DNA from 2 places in the Pseudoalteromonas sp. RB2-MNA-CIBAN-0110 genome. Region 1 is predicted to be linked to the other one. Evidence: predicted binding sites of a transcription regulator. Region 1 holds the regulator's gene; the other holds the start of a gene.

Region 1 (10,908 bases):
ATTCTTACTATTATTATTGCTTATATTGTTAGGTTTTACGCCATTGCACACGGAGCAATTGAGTCGAGTTTTTTACGTATTAGCCCATCACTTGATATGGCAAGCCAATCAATGGGTAAAAGCCAAGGACAAACACTGCGTTTAGTGCACCTACCTTTACTGCGAAGAGGATTGCTTACTGCTGCTTTATTGGTATTTATTGAGTGCATGAAAGAACTGCCGGCTGCGCTATTGCTCAGGCCGTTTAATTTTGAAAGCTTAGCTACTCATGTATTTCAGTATGTGAGTGACGAGCAGTTAGAGCTTGCTTCTATATCGGCATTATTTATTGTTATTGTTGGGTTTATTCCTTTGTATTTTATTAATCGTTCTATGGAGCAGCGTAGTTAAATGAGTAGTTTAATTTTACAAGGCGTGAGCTATCACTATAACGGTACAAAGGTTATTCACGATTTAGATTTAACAGTGGGTAAAGATGAAATTGTTTGTCTACTCGGAGCGAGTGGGTGCGGCAAAACGACCACGTTAAAAGCGATTGCAGGTTTAATTGAAGCTAAGCAAGGGTCTATTTTTATAGACGGTAAATTAGTGAGTGATGAGCAATCGTTTGTCTCGCCTGAGCACCGAAACATCGGCATGATGTTTCAAGACTATGCGTTGTTTCCGCATTTGACGGTGGCAAATAATATCGCATTTGGGCTTAGTAAAATGAGTAAAGCTCAAAAGCAGCAACGCGTAGATGAAATGCTTAAGCTGGTACATTTAATTGGCTGTGCCGACAGGTTCCCGCATCAGTTATCGGGTGGCCAACAGCAGCGTGTAGCTATTGCTCGTGCATTAGCTTATAAGCCTAGTTTATTGCTACTTGATGAGCCCTTTTCAAATATCGACACACAAGTACGCTTTGAATTAATTGCCGATATACGTCGAATTATTAAGGCAACCCAAGTATCTGCTGTGTTTGTTACACATTCAAAAGAAGAGGCGTTTGCCTTTTCAGATACACTTGCCATTATGCATCGCGGTAAAATTGAGCAACAAGGCACGCCTGAGCAGCTTTTTGCAGCTCCATGTTCAAAGGAGGTTGCAGAGTTTCTGGGTCAAGGCATATACTTGAGCGCAGAAGTATTAACAGCAACTGAATACAAAACACCATTTGGTTTAGTCGAATCTTATGTTGAGAGTAAGCATGACGTAAGCATAGGGCTTATATATGTACGTCCCCATCAAATAGAATTAGTGGCAGATAACCAAAGTGACAAATTTAGTAAGCGAGCTACAATCATAAGTCGTCGCTTTATTGGTTCGGCGTATGTTTATTCACTTGTTATTGATGAACAAGAAATTGAAGTTGCTGCACAATATGGCCAGTCATTTGAAAATAATGAGCAGGTTATAATAAAAATAAAACCTCACACGGTGAATTTTTTCGAATCGTAATTAATTTGTTATTCGCTGTGTTTTTATCTATAAAACTAAGGAATAACAATGGCGCAAGCGCAATCAGGGATTTGTGCTGAAGCAAACTTACACGGTTTGCACTTATTTTTTAATGTGTTTGATGGTCAAGATGAATCACTTCGCGCAAAGTTAAAACAAGTAAGCGCTATTGAAGAAGAATTTAGCGATCAATTTTCAGAATCAATGCTCTCTTGTATGGTTGCTATTGGTGCGCAATATTGGCCGCATATCCTCCCTGAATACATCCCAAGCGAATTACAGAGCTTTCCTAATATAAACCATAGCGATCATCAAATGAGCGTACAACCGTGCGATTTATTTGTGCAAATTCGCTCTGACCGTGAAGACGTTAACCATTTATTTGCGCTGCAAATTTTAAAACTATTTGCCCCCGATGTTGAGCTGGTGGAGCAAATTCGTAATTTTCGCTTTTTAGATGGTCGTGATTTTAATGGTTTTATTTATGGTGGCGACACCGCACATGGAAGAAAAAAGCGCGCTACGGCTTTAATTAGTAACCCTGGCAATTTTGAAGATCAGGGGAGTTATATTCATGTACAGCGTTATAAGCATGATTTAACTATGTGGCAGCACTTATCATTGAGCGAGCAAGAACAAATAATGGGACGTACGCGCCTTGATAACACGCTAATTACCCCTGCGATTGAAACCAGCCATGCTTCGCGAAGTGAGCTAAAAGACGAAGACGGACAACCGCTATTATTAAATCAGAGCATGCCTTATGGCGATGTGTATGAGCAGGGAATGTTATCAATTACATGCTCTTGTACGGGCACCGCATTTGAAAAAGTACTTAATAGTCGTTTAGGGGAAGGGGATTGTTACGACCACTGGCTTGATTTTACTCAAGCCGATATGGGTTCTGCTTTCTTTGCGCCTTCAGTCGGGTTTTTAAAACAAATTTAGTTTGCTATTAAACCGTATCAAATAAAATGCGAACACGTTCAAGTGTTACATCTATTTCAGATATTTTAGCAGGAGCGATAAAAATAGTATCGTCGCCTGCAATTGTTCCTAGTACGCCATCTGCTTTACCTAATGAATCTAATAAACGAGCGATAAGCTGAGCGGCGCCTGGACTGGTACGAATAATGATCATCATTTCGTTGTGCATAATGTCGATTACTAATTGGCGTAATGGACTTTTAGCCGTAGGTACACCCATTTCAGCAGGTAAGCAGTAAACCATTTCTTGTTTGGCGTTACGTGTGCGTACAGCACCAAATTTACTTAGCATGCGCGATACTTTACTTTGGCTTATATTGTCAAAGCCTTGATCTTTTAATGCATCAACTATTTCGCCTTGAGAGCCAAAATTTTCTTCTTTTAATAGTGATTTAAATGCTTTTACCAGTGCTTCTTGTTTATCTTGTGGTTGCATAGTCTTTATTCGTTTTTGTTATTTATGCCGCAAATTCTACACAAAAATGAATAATTATGCAGCAGTTGTTTAGTTAACTTGCCAGTTTGATGCGTTAAATCACAAAAGTTTACGACTATGGTCGAAAATATACTTGAAATAGACAGGATAAATTTGTTTTTAGTCGCTAATTTCATTATCTTAAGAGCCACAAATGTTTCCTACCTCAAATTACGGAGAATTCCAATGAAAGTTGCTGTATTAGGTGCTGCAGGCGGTATCGGCCAAGCGTTGTCTTTATTATTAAAAACAGGCTTACCAGCTGGCTCTGAATTATCACTTTATGATGTTGCACCAGTAGTACCAGGTGTTGCGGTTGACCTTTCTCACATCCCAACAGATGTTAAAGTAGCAGGCTTTGGCGCAGACGAATTAAACAAAGCGCTTGAAGGCTCTGACATCGTTCTTATCCCAGCGGGTATGCCACGTAAACCAGGTATGGATCGTGCTGATTTATTTAATGTAAATGCTGGTATCATCAAAACTTTAGCAGAAGGCATTGTTGCTAGCTGTCCTAAAGCGTTAGTAGGTATTATTACTAACCCAGTAAATGGCACAGTTCCAATCGTTGCTGAAGTATTCAAAAAAGCAGGTACTTACGACGCTAAACGTGTATTCGGTATTACTACGCTTGACGTTATTCGTTCAGAAGCATTTGTTGCTGAACTTAAAGGCGTAGACGTAGCAACTGTTAAAGTACCAGTAATTGGTGGTCACTCAGGCACAACTATTCTTCCTCTACTTTCTCAAGTTGAAGGTGTTTCTTTCACAGATGAAGAAGTTGCTGCACTTACTCCACGTATCCAAAATGCGGGTACTGAAGTTGTAAATGCTAAAGCAGGCGGTGGTTCAGCTACGCTATCTATGGGTGCTGCTGCAGCTCGTTTTTGTATGTCTTTAGTTAAAGGCCTACAAGGTGAAGAAGTTGTAGATTACGCTTACGTTGCTGTTGAAAATGGCGATGCAGAGTACTTTGCACATCCAGTACGTTTAGGTAAAAACGGCGTAGAAGAAATTCTTTCTTACGGCGAACTAAGCGCATTTGAAACAAAAGCAAAAAATGACATGCTTGAAACACTGAAAAAAGACATCAAAGAAGGTGTTGATTTCATGGCGTAATAGCCAAAGTAGAATAACAAAAAAGCCTGCATTTGCAGGCTTTTTTATTGCTCAGAATTAATTTCACACTGTGTAACTAGTTAAAACTAGTGGTCGCGGTCAACCGCAATACGAGCAAGGCTTATGAGTGCTTGCTTATAGTCAGACTCAGCTAAAAAGTCTAAACACGCAATAGCTTTGTCAGCTTCAAGCTCTGCTTTTTGCATTGTAAATTCAAGCGCATTAGTTTGCTTTAGTGCCGATAAAATTTCTTCTAAATGCTCCATACCATTACTGTGCTCTATTGCATCACGAATAAGCTGCGTTTGCTGCTCGCTACCATGTTGCATAGCATAAATAAGTGGAAGCGTTGGTTTGCCTTCAGCTAAATCATCACCAATGTTTTTACCCAACTGCTCAGCATCTGCATTGTAATCGAGTACATCGTCTACTAGCTGAAACGCAGTACCTAAATGCATACCATATAGGTTTAGTGCATCGAGAGTAGTTTGGTCTTGCTCAGTAATAATGGCAGCAAGGCCTGTCGCTGCTTCAAACAACTTAGCTGTTTTAGAGTAAATAACCTGCATATAACTGGCTTCGGTCGTATCTGGGTCGTTGCAGTTCATTAACTGCAATACTTCACCTTCAGCAATAATGTTTGTTGCATCGGCAAGTACTTGCATAATCTGCATTTTTCCAAGACCAACCATAAGCTGAAATGAACGAGTGTAAATAAAGTCACCAACCAATACGCTAGCAGCATTACCAAATTCAGCATTTGCTGTAGGCGTGCCACGTCGTAAGTTTGATTCATCTACAACATCATCATGCAATAGCGTTGCTGTATGAATAAACTCAACAATTGTTGCAAGTGTTATGTGATCTTTACCCTGATAACCGAGCGCTTTGGCTGCTAAAATCGCGAGCATTGGACGAACGCGTTTGCCGCCACTGCTAACTATATATAAACCAAGCTGATTAACTAACGCCACATCTGAGCGCATTTGCGCATGTATAAGTTGATTGACGTCATTCATATCGCTTTCGATTAACGCCTGGATAGCTTTTATATCCATTGATCTCCGAGCCAATTTTTATGTGTGAACGGCGCAGATTGTACAACAAAAAATGCACTAGCTCGATATTTTGTGACGATTGATTGAAAAAACACTATTAAAGTACTTAATTTAGACTGAATTAGCCAAGATAACTGATTAATTGATAATCAATATGCAGTTTATGGTGTGCTTAGATATTAAGCTGTGAGGGTCATATTTGAGTACATTAATTTATTTCGACTAAGAGTTAAAAAGCGCTTGGCAAAAGGGCTAATTAATATAAAATGGGGTAAATATTGAATTGCTCTCAAAGCAGCTACTTTTTATTCATTTTAATTACAAAATAGGCTTGCTAGTTATTTCGCGTTAGCGTAAACTTCGCGCCCTATCGAAGAATATTTTAGTTGCGCCGATTTGAGGGTGCACAGACGGAGTTAATTATGTACGCGGTTTTCCAAAGTGGTGGTAAACAGCATCGTGTGACTGAAGGTCAAACGATTCGTCTTGAAAAATTAGACGTTGAAACTGGTGCGGCAGTAGAATTTGATTCAGTACTTTTAGTTGCTGATGGTGAGAAAATCGAGATCGGTGTACCGTTCGTAAACGGTGGCAAGATAACAGCTGAGGTTGTTTCACATGGTCGCGGTGAGAAGATTAAGGTTGTTAAATTTAGACGCCGTAAGCATTCTCGTAAGCAAATGGGCCATCGTCAATGGTTCACTGAAGTTAAAATCACTAGCATTAGCGCTTAATTAGAGGTACTTAGAAATGGCACATAAAAAAGCAGCTGGTAGTACTCGTAACGGTCGCGATTCAGAAAGCAAACGCCTAGGTGTTAAGCGTTTTGGTGGCGAATCAGTTCTAGCGGGTAGCATCATTGTTCGTCAGCGTGGAACTCGTTTCCACCCTGGTACTAACGTAGGTATCGGTAAAGACCACACTATCTTCGCAAAAGCAGATGGTAAAGTTCAGTTTGAACAAAAAGGTCCTTTAAACCGTAAATACGTAACTATCGTAACTGAGTAATCAGTAAGGTAGTTAAAAACCCCGCCTTTGCGGGGTTTTTTGTTTTGTAGTCAGTCAAAATATATACCCAAGCCTGCATTTGTGTTGGCTTGGGTATATAATAGAGTTATTAAACAAGCCAATCCCTAAAGTGAGTAATCATGAAGTTTGTAGATGAAGTAGAAATTCGCGCAGAAGCTGGAGACGGTGGCAGCGGCATCGTGTCTTTCCGTCGTGAAAAATATGTTCCAGATGGTGGACCAGACGGCGGTGACGGTGGAGACGGTGGTAGTGTTTATCTACAAGCTGATGAAAACTTAAATACCCTAATTGATTATCAGTTTGAGCGCTTTCATAGAGCTGAACGTGGTACTAACGGTCGTAGCCGTAACTGTACAGGCCGAAAAGCCGATGACTTATTTGTTATGGTGCCTGTAGGCACGCGCATCATGGATGTTGATACCCAAGAGGGACTTGGTGACTTAACTCAAGATGGTCAACGAATTTTGGTTGCAAAAGGTGGTTTCCACGGCTTGGGGAATGCACGTTTTAAATCAAGTACTAACCGAGCACCTCGTCAAAAAACATTGGGCACACCCGGTGAAGTACGTAACTTAAAGTTAGAGTTACTATTATTAGCTGATGTAGGCTTACTAGGATTACCAAATGCAGGTAAATCTACGTTTATCCGTAGTGTATCTGCAGCAAGACCAAAAGTAGCTGATTATCCATTCACGACGCTTATTCCTAATTTAGGTGTAGTACGTCCTGAAGCAAATAAATCATTTGTTATAGCCGATATTCCGGGTCTAATTGAAGGTGCATCTGATGGTGCAGGCCTAGGTATTCGCTTCTTGAAGCATTTAGAGCGTTGTCGTGTGTTATTGCACATTATTGATGTAATGCCGGTAGATGGTTCAAACCCTGTTGATAATGCATTCTCGATTATTAACGAGCTACACCAATACAGTCCTAAATTAGCTGAAAAACCACGCTGGTTAGTGTTTAATAAAATAGATTTATTACCAGAAGATGAAGCAAAAGCGCTATGCGAAGCGATTGCAGAAGAGCTGGGCGAAACTGAAAATATTTATCACATTTCAGCAATTAATAAACTTAATACTCAACCTTTAATCCACAACATAATGACACTACTTGATAGCATGCCTAAAGAGAAGTTTGTACAAGTTGAAGATGAAGAAGTTGAATTCAAGTGGGATACCTATCATGAAAAAGCCACTAAAGGTAAAGGCAATGATGATGATTGGGACGACTGGGATGAAGATGATTACGACGTAGAAGTTGTCTACGAGCGTTAATTAAATAGAATTTATTAAAAAGGAGCTTATGCTCCTTTTTCTTTGTTTAAGAATAAAGTACTAGGTGTTTATTATGATAATTTCAATGATTGCAGCAATGGCAAATAACCGTGTAATTGGCCTAGATAATAAAATGCCATGGCATTTACCTGCGGATCTTCAGCATTTTAAAAAAGTAACTACGGGTAAACCTGTGATCATGGGTCGTAAAACTTTTGAGTCAATAGGCCGTCCTTTACCTGGGCGTCGTAATATTATTATTACTCGAAACAGCGAATATACTGCACAGGGTATTGAAGTGGTAACTACACCAGAGGCCGCACTAGAACTAGTTTGTGCTGTTGAAGAAGTAATGATTATTGGTGGCGGTAATATTTATGAGCAATTTTTACCAAAAGCAGAACGCTTGTATTTAACCTTTATTGATTTAGATATTAAAGGCGATACACAGTTTCCTGATTACAATAAAGTTGCTAATTGGGACGTGAAAGAAGAGCAAGAAAACCTCCCTGATGAAAAAAACAAATCTAGTTATAAATTCGTAACTTTGTATAAAGAACATTAACATTATTGCGTAATTTTTGATAGATTGATATAATATTTGATAGTCTATATAAGAACAAAGTATTATAAAGGGTTTGTCATGTTTAAATTACCAAAGCTAGTTGCACTTACTGCTGTTGTCGCTGTAAGTTCTTTTTCGTATACAGCACCTGCAAATGCTGAAGATCAATTAGCAGTATCTATTTGTGAATATATTGCGGCAGACGATAAAAACCGATTACGCAGCAAGCTTAAAAGCTCTCGTGTAAAAATTCGTAATATTTATGATGCAGTACAATGTAATGGTAATAACTTATTACGCCATGCTGTTGCTAGTAATGCAGTGGATACTGGTGAGTATATAGTTAAAAACTTATCAAAAAGTGCGTTAACAGATGGTGCTGATATTGCTTGGGCTGAAGGCAACTTTGCTAGCTCACCACTTATTGCAGTGATTAAAGATCGCGCTGGTCTTTAATTATAAAAAGGTTTTATAACTCTACCTTCAGTAAGGTATTGTTAAATATTGATTAGTCTGAAGTTGTTATTAATAACAATCTCAGGCTTTTTTATTTAGCTAATGTAATCTCACCCCCCCCCCCCCCAACAAAATCATTAATAAGTTCACTATTTACCTATCTATTTTATATTCCCAAAGTGTAGAGTCTTCACTTTAAAAGCAGCTTCAAATTTACTCCTTCAAAAGAGGTAACTTTATTCAGCTGGTATCTATTTTGTATCTGCTAGTTTATTTACAAACTTAATCACTAAGGATAGATATGAAAGCTGTAATTCCAGTAGCAGGCTTAGGGACGAGAATGCTCCCTATGACAAAAGCTATTCCAAAAGAAATGCTCCCTATAGTTGATAAACCTCTAATTCAATATATTGTCAGCGAATGTGTATCTGCCGGTATTAAAGATATTGTATTAGTTACACACAGCTCTAAAAATGCAATCGAAAACCATTTTGATACAAGTTACGAGCTAGAAGCTACTCTTGAAAAACGTGTTAAACGTGCTTTATTAGATGAGATTCGCTCTATTTGTCCGCCTGATGTCACCATTATGAGTGTACGTCAAGGAGAAGCTAAAGGGCTAGGGCATGCTATTTTGTGTGCTAAGCCAATAGTTGGTGACGATAACTTTGTAGTGCTCCTGCCAGATGTGATACTTGATGCTTATACTGCCGATCAAGAAACTGAAAACTTAGCGGCCATGATTAAACGCTTTAAAGAAACTCAAGCAAGCCAAATAATGCTTGAGCCAGTAGCAAAAGAAGATGTGAGTAAATATGGTATTGCGGATATTAATGGCGTTGAGCTAATGCCAGGTAAAAGTGCTGCAATTAAAGCAATGGTTGAAAAACCTGATGCAGATTTAGCACCTTCAAATCTTGCTGTTGTAGGGCGATATGTACTGAGTAAGAATATTTGGCCTCTACTCGCAAAAACGTCTGTAGGTGCTGGCGGTGAAATACAACTTACAGATTCTATTGACGCATTAATGGCACAAGAAACCGTTGAAGCATTCCATATGAGTGGTCGCTCTCACGATTGCGGAGATAAGTTAGGCTATTTAAAAGCAATTGTAGAGTACAGCATGCGGGATAAAAAGTTAGGTAATGACTTTTCTCGCTTTATAAATGATTTGAATTTACCTTAACTACAGAGCAATAAATTTTATGAAAACTATAGAAGCTAAAATAGTTTTCATAAAATGTAGTGAACGCGGTCTACAAACCTTTGCTAGACTACTCTGAGTTACTAAGTTAGTTACACTTTACCTACACTGTAATAGGTTACGTAGTATGATTGTTACTTATTCTGTATTGATCTTTTAAAGGAACCACCATGATTGAGCAAGGCCAAGAATTACCATCGGTTACGTTAACGCAATTAACTGACGACGGTATGCAATCTCTTACAAATAAAGAGTTGTTTGAAGGTAAAAAAGTCGTGTTATTTGCAGTGCCAGGTGCATTTACACCAACGTGTTCAAATGCACATTTACCTGAATTTATTACTCTTGCTGATAAAATTAAAGCAAAAGGTGTTGATGCTATTTACTGTGTATCTGTTAATGACGCATTTGTTATGCAAGCATGGGGCGACTCGCAAAACGCGCAAGAAATTACAATGCTTGCCGATGGCGATGGAAGTTTCACTAAATCGTTAGGGCTTGATAAAGATACCGCTAGTTTTGGTGGTTTACGTTCAACGCGTTACGCTATGATTGTTGAAAATGCAGTAGTAACTGGTTTATTTGTAGAGCAAGACAAAGAGTTTGTTGTAAGCCGCGCAGAATCAGTACTAGAGAAGCTATAACAGTAATAAAGTGTAGGTTCTAGCTTTAATTAATCAGCTACTTACTATTTAAAAACCGATGTTGGAAACAACATCGGTTTTTTATTTACGGCTCAAACTTTAAATTACGGTTGGTATTGTCCGCTAAGTGTTAAACCAGAGAAAGTGCTATAAGCGTTAACGCTCAAGTGCCAAGTACCTGCTTGTGGATTGGTAAATGTACATGTTTCTGCGTTGCCATTTTTATAAGGGCGACAATCGTACGTAGTGGTTGTTGGTTGGCTGCCATATTTTACAAATAAGTCTGCATCGCCACTTCCACCCGACGTTGTTACTGTAAACGTACTCATTCCTGAAGGTACATCTAACGTGTAATGTTTCCACTGACCAGTATTGGCTGTCACATCGCTTATAGTGCCGCCGCCAGCTTGTGGAGTGCCTGTACCGCCACCAGACGATGAACCACCAGTAATATTACCTACCAAGCTCACAGCTGAATACGCAGAGTAGCCGTTAAGCATTACGTGGTAAGTTCCCGCTGTAGGGTTATCAATAGAACACTCTTCGCTATTACCGCCTTTATAAGGGCGACAGTCATAGGTAGTAGTTGTAGGTTTACTGCCCGCACGTACGTATAAATCAGCATCACCAGTACCACCACTCATAGTGAATGTT
Region 2 (6,395 bases), on a different contig from region 1:
GGTACAGCTTTAGGAGCTGAAGCTTGTGACTGCTCAGCAGCCTGATCGCAACCAGTTAAAGCAACAGAACCGACGAGGGCTGACAATACAAATAAAGCGATGCGGGAACGCTGCATGTTAAATACCTTTTAGTTTAGAGTGAACGATCATTCTAAATTAAAACGCGCTGATAATGAATCTTAATTAGAAGAAATTTACACAAACTTACACTCCTCAGTACAATATACGTCTTAGGTTGCATTTAATGTTAATTAGATGAAAATAGAATCAAGACTGTATGAAAATAAAACAACTTAACATATTGAAATAATATCCCATTTTAGAAACGAAGTTTTTAACAGACACAAAAAAGCCAAGCAAATACAGCTTGGCTATTTATATAAAAACTAAAGCACACACCTTATTTTAAAGGATATTAGCACTCTGCGGGTTAATAACCCTTGAAACTAACAACTGCTCTACCCTAATTCCTTCTACATCAACAACTTCAAACTTAAAGCCTGAAAAAGTTAAATGTTCCGCGCGTTTAGGTATTCGCTTCATATTGTAAATTAAAAAGCCAGCGACCGTTTCATAGTGCATCTGGTCAGGAAATTCTTCTATATCAAGTACTTTTGCTAAATCGGTAATTGGGGTTAAGCCATCTACAAGCCATGAATTTTTATCGCGTTCTATGATTAATTCGTCGCCTTGATGAGTGATTAAATCACCCATAAACCCTTTCATTAAATCTTTTACCGTTACAATACCCACCGAAAGCGCATATTCGTTTACGACAACAGCAAATGGTTTTGCTGCGCTTTTAAACGCATTTAAAGCTTCAGATAAGCTTAATGTTTCGGGTAAGTAAAAAACATCTTTATCAATGAGATCATCGTTTATATTGGCGGCTTCGCCCTTTAGTACTTGTCGTAAAATATCTTTAGATTCAACAGAGCCATGCAACTTATCTAAATTTCCTGACACCACTAAAAAGTGGTTATGAGGATGGTCAATAATTTTAGTCGCAATATCATGGCTAGATTCGTTTAAATCAAAATATACAATTTGGTCGCGTGGTGTCATTACGCTTGATAAAAATCGCGCTTCTAGGTCAAACACATTGCCAATTAATTCATACTCTTGCTTTTGCAAACTACCGTATGCAGCACCTGCTTCCATCATGGCAACAATGTCCTCTGTTGTCACATTGTCTTCTCGCTCAGCGGGCACTTTAAATAAGCGCAGCACAAAGTTAGTTACACCATTAAAAAACATCACCAGCGGGGTTAATGCAAAGGTAACCCAGCGCATTATTGTAACCACTCTAACAGCGACCGCTTCTGGCATGATCATCGCTAAACGCTTTGGCATTAAATCGGCAAACAATATAAACAAGGATGTAATAGTAAAAAACGAGAATAAAAAGCTAATTTTTTCTAAATGCGCACCTTGATAAAACAATACCAACACACTTTCAACATAAGGCGATAAGGCCTGCTCGCCCACAATACCACCCAATATCGCTATCGCGTTGAGTGCTATTTGGATCATGGCAAAAAAAGCCCCTGGATTTTCTTGTAGCTTTAGTACCGCTGCTGCCTTTATATTCCCTTCATCTGCCATTACTCGCAGTTTTATTTTACGCGACGCTGCTATTGCTATTTCTGACATAGCAAACAACGCACTGATCAAGATCAATAAGCTAATCCCGATTAAATCACCCATTTAACGCTCCAAAAAGTTAGTGCTTTTTTAAACAAAAAGCAGCTGGATTATAATCGGTTTTTTAAATGCGGCAATTTATATTTATAAAATATATTTAAGCTATTAATTTTCAATTGGTTGAGAGGTAAAACAGCAAATTTAAAGTGCTTAAATTTTATTAAAGGCGACTTTTAATTGAGAAACTAAAGCCGGATCCATATTTATATTACAGGCAAAAAATAACGGAGACTGAGTTGTATTTAGATTTAGTAATGGTTCGAGTAACTCAAGCTTAGGCTCTGTTTTAACTCGGTAGTTAAATTGCTTTTTGTTGAGGATAACAAAATCAAGTATATGGTGACGAGTGCTTATGAGTTTATCTATTTTATCTAGGCTATCGATGAGTAATAAATGCTTGTTCTCACTAAAGCCCCTCTCAAGCAAATAGTGATGACTAAAGTTATCACGCAGTACTGCTATTTTATATTTTTTAGCATCATTGAGAGTATTTAACTTTATACCTCTGGACTTTAGACCATAAATGGCTGAATCAAAGCTTTCCAGTTCACCTACCCAGTTAAACTTACTTTCTCTATTAGGTAATCGAACAATTGAAAATATACAGGTATTTTTATCGCGTAGCGCTGCATTGTAAGATATGGCCCAACTATGCGCCAACATAGTGTATTTTATACCAGTGCCTTCTAGCGCTTTATAAACTTTATCGACAGAACGGCCAACGAGTTTATTATCTTCATTGAGATACTGAAAGTCCGGAAATACTTCCGTTACTATTGTGATTTCAGTTGCATCAACTTTAATACAGCTAATGAACAATAAAAAGATCAATAATTTCATTCAGCAAGGCCTCAACTAACTCATTATAAGTATTTAATAAATATAGCTGAGGCTTTATGAACTGCTAGTTTTTAGTCATGTAATGCACACTTATACGCTGATAGTGCTAGTATTTATAGCTCATACAGCTTACTTGTTCATCGCACTAATTAAAAAGGCTGAAATTTTAGCGCCTTCTCTAAGTGTCGTTTCAGAGCTTGATTGGCCAACTAAAGAGCTGTCGGTAAATGGCGCTATTTCCATCATATCCGCACCCGTAATCGGAAACTCATCCGCAATGGCTGATAAAATATCAAGCGCATGCTGTGGTGTTAAACCATTATGTTCTGGCGTGCCTGTGGCAGATGCAAACTCTGCATCAAGCGCATCAATATCAAAGCTTACGTATACTTCATCAACGTTATCAGCTTTTAATTGTGCAATAGCGTCGGCAGCAACCGCTGCTGCGCCGCGCTCAATGATTTCATGTGCCCAATGTTGCTTAACGCCAAAGGTACTTTCCCAGTGCGCTTTAGGCTTGCCACTTGAGCGTATACCAAATTGTATTAAATGATGTGGCGCTGGTAAAAATTCTAAAATATGTGTACACCACGAGCCAAAACATAAATCTATGCCTAAGCGCTCAACGAGTAAATCGGTATGCGCGTCAAAGTGAATAATAGCGGTACGCTTACCTTGCTCACGTTTTGCTTTTAAGTACGCTTTGGTAAGTGGGTAACTAATTGAGTGATCGCCACCAATACCAAATATCCCTTTATCTTTAAATGTCGCGTAAAAGCTGTCGCATACATCCTCTGTGATTGATAACGGACTTACGTAATAGTCGTTATCTTCATTACCGTATAGGGCTTTTTGGCAATTAGAAATGGTTGCGTCATTTAGGTATTTATCATGAAGTAAATGTGGGATTACACGTACATCGCCTAAATCAAACGAGTGACACTGCGGTTGCTGATCAATTAAAGCTGAGCGCACAAACAGTGGCCCCCAGTTTGCACCGCGCAAAATACCACCGCCACAGTCTGAGCTAATACCTAACATAACGGCTTTATGTGGAGAATTTGGTAATTCATTTAAAGACTCGCGCCACAAATTATCAACGTTTTCAGTTTGTCCATAAAGTTTATTACGCAGTGCGGCTTTGCGCTCCTTTGCAGTATTTACTGTGTATACGCCATCACCCGGTGCGCACAAACAGTGCTCAACTTTGTTTTTAAATGCTTCAAATTGTGTGCTCATAATAAACTCCTTCGATTTTTATTCTGTACGTAGCTAATTACTTTTGATTAGTTATGCAAAATCACCAAAAGTGCCTAAACTTCAAATAAATTCCACTTTGCTAAATAAGTCTGTACCTAATATAAATAAACACGTTATCTTTTACGTGCTTAATAAAAATTTAAGCCATTGAATTAATTTAATATTAATGAACATTTACCATAAACTATTTAATTGTAGTTACGCGCTTGGTTGATACTTATTATGTCTGCTTGAACATGTCAACAGCACAACAAGCCTACGTATATAAGCACTTGATTGAATATTCATAGTTGATGAATAAATCAAATTAATCCTTAAAATTATTAAGACTTAATTGGAGGAGTTAAGATAAAACGGACAATCGTCCTGTACTTGATAAACGTTTCTAGCAATGATGCTAGATTGACACAATTTATTATAAAAAGGCTTAGCTATGGAAAAGGTATTTCACTTAGGACTATGTATTGACGATCTTAAAGGTGCAAAACTTGCGATTGTACCGGGCGATCCAGATCGTGCTGCACGCATTTCACAATTCCTAGACAACCCAACCTGCCTTGCTCAAACTCGTGAGTTTCATGTTTACTTAGGTCAACTAAACGGCCATTCGGTGGTTGTTTGTTCTACGGGTATTGGTGGTCCATCTACGTCGATTGCAGTAGAAGAATTAGCACAACTTGGCGTGCGTAAATTTTTACGTATTGGTACAACAGGTGCGATTCAGCCACATATCAACGAAGGCGAAATTTTAATTAGCCAAGCGTCTGTACGTTTAGACGGTGCAAGCCAGCATTTTGCTCCTCTTAGCTACCCTGCTGTGTCTGACTTTTATGCAACACAAGCTATGGTACAAGCATGTAAAAACTTAAATATCGATTTTCATATTGGTATTACTGCATCAAGCGATACATTTTATCCAGGACAAGAGCGTTACGATACGCATTCTGGTTACGTTCCTAAATCACTACAAGGTAGCTGCGAAGAGTGGCAAAAACTGGGCGTGATGAACTACGAAATGGAATCAGCAACATTATTTACTATGTGTGCAGCCCTTGGTTTACAAGCTGCATGTGTTGCCGGCGTACTTGTTAATCGTACTCGCCAAGAAATACCAAATGTTGACCATGGTGAAATTGAGCGTAAATCTGTAGCGGTAGTATTAGAAGCGGCTAAAGTATTACTTGATTAATATAGGTTATATTAATAGTGAAATTATAAAGCACAGCTCTGGCTGTGCTTTATTGTTTTTAAGAGGTTATTTTAGCTGAGCGCTAATTACTTCTATTGCCGGTAGATTTTTAAAACTTGCAAGTACAGCACGTGCTACACCCGCTTGGTTTTCATGGCCTGCGGTTTCTAAAAGTGTAATTGATTTTACTGTACTTTCGTTAAAGCTAAGCCCTGCGATAAATAATTGGCTAAGCGCACTTTGTAGTGGCGACAAGCTTGGGCTGTATGCTGCGTTTTCTGCGTAACTTCCGTAAAAATCACCATTTTTAAATGTACTAATTTTTACTGCACTAAAGTTTTTACTATAGGGTACGTATGCGTTTAATGCTGTACTTGCTAGTTTTTCATCTAGTTGATCATTTGAAAATACTTGCTGGTGAGGCTCTGGATTAAACAAGCTAAACGCGTTACCTAAATCAGTCGGCCCAAACGAGTGCGGCAGTAATTCTGCCAATTTAAAGTGTTGCTCTGGCAATAAAATATCAAACTCTTTCGCATCTGCGAGTTCGTTCATAAACTGGCGGCAGTATCCACACGGTGCATCGCTAATCGCTATTTTAACTATTTTTTTAGCGCCGTTTAACCATGCGTTATTTATAGCCGATTGCTCTGCATGAACCACTAAACTCAATGCTTGATGATTAAATTCTACATTTGCACCAAAGTAAAAGTTTACGTGGCCTCTTTCGTCTAGTGCTTTAACAATTGCGCCTACATGAAAATCTGATACCGGCGCAACAGCATACTCAGAAGCCAAAGGTACTAAACCTTGTAATAATGAATCATCAGATACATTGAGTTGTGCGCATAACTGCTTAATATTATTAGAATTTAATATGCCACGTTGTGATTTTAATTGACTACGTAATGACGCTGTTTGCGCTACGTTTAATGTGATGTGCGAATTTGTAAGTGCTGTATCTTGCTGTACAGTAAAAGTTGCTGAAGCCATAACATTTTTTAATTATTCAATGGCTAAGTAGTTTAAAAGGTTAAGGTGTTAAATACCAGCCTATTTAACGCAAAAAAAGGGAGCACATCGCGTGCTCCCTTTTAATACCAATAGGTATACCTAACAAAATAACATGTTAGCCAGTATTACGCATACCTGCTGCAATACCTGTCATCGTGATCATTAATGCATTATCAATGTCACCTTCGTTGCGTTTTTCCTCTGAGCGAGCACGGCGTAAAAGCTCAACCTGTAGTAAGTTAAGTGGATCGGTGTACGGGTTACGTAAACTAATCGACTCCTTAATCCAAGGTTGTTCGGCTAGTAGGCTTTTTTGCGGGCTAAGTGATTGCACCAAGCTAATGGCTTCTTGAAGCTCTTTACGAAGTGTTACACCCAGTGGTTTGTA

Evidence for each region. Region 1 encodes ArgR, which controls arginine synthesis, uptake and breakdown. Its sites were predicted from a motif close to ANTGAATANNTATTCANT; they were not measured.
Region 2: a site for ArgR is predicted at 3,826-3,843, ahead of AAEY68_RS01090 (arginase family protein). Genes of this name have one in related genera too.

Annotation. Positions count from the first base shown of each region.
Region 1 covers NZ_JBEOOQ010000002.1:125,080-135,987, reverse strand. Annotated here, with positions in the region: gene AAEY68_RS01930 (ABC transporter permease) at 1-390, shown strand, start outside; gene AAEY68_RS01925 (ABC transporter ATP-binding protein) at 391-1,440, shown strand; gene AAEY68_RS01920 (Dyp-type peroxidase) at 1,489-2,388, shown strand; gene argR (transcriptional regulator ArgR) at 2,396-2,863, opposite strand; gene mdh (malate dehydrogenase) at 3,089-4,021, shown strand; gene ispB (octaprenyl diphosphate synthase) at 4,108-5,079, opposite strand; gene rplU (50S ribosomal protein L21) at 5,502-5,813, shown strand; gene rpmA (50S ribosomal protein L27) at 5,830-6,087, shown strand; gene cgtA (Obg family GTPase CgtA) at 6,228-7,385, shown strand; gene folA (type 3 dihydrofolate reductase) at 7,459-7,950, shown strand; gene AAEY68_RS01880 (DUF3718 domain-containing protein) at 8,029-8,406, shown strand; gene galU (UTP--glucose-1-phosphate uridylyltransferase GalU) at 8,708-9,592, shown strand; gene AAEY68_RS01870 (peroxiredoxin) at 9,781-10,254, shown strand; gene AAEY68_RS01865 (S8 family peptidase) at 10,359-10,908, opposite strand, start outside.
Region 2 covers NZ_JBEOOQ010000001.1:252,285-258,679, forward strand. Annotated here, with positions in the region: gene AAEY68_RS01075 (efflux RND transporter periplasmic adaptor subunit) at 1-116, opposite strand, end outside; gene paeA (polyamine export protein PaeA) at 406-1,707, opposite strand; gene AAEY68_RS01085 (transporter substrate-binding domain-containing protein) at 1,855-2,544, opposite strand; gene AAEY68_RS01090 (arginase family protein) at 2,674-3,783, opposite strand; gene udp (uridine phosphorylase) at 4,238-4,993, shown strand; gene cdd (cytidine deaminase) at 5,060-5,986, opposite strand; gene ppc (phosphoenolpyruvate carboxylase) at 6,123-6,395, opposite strand, start outside.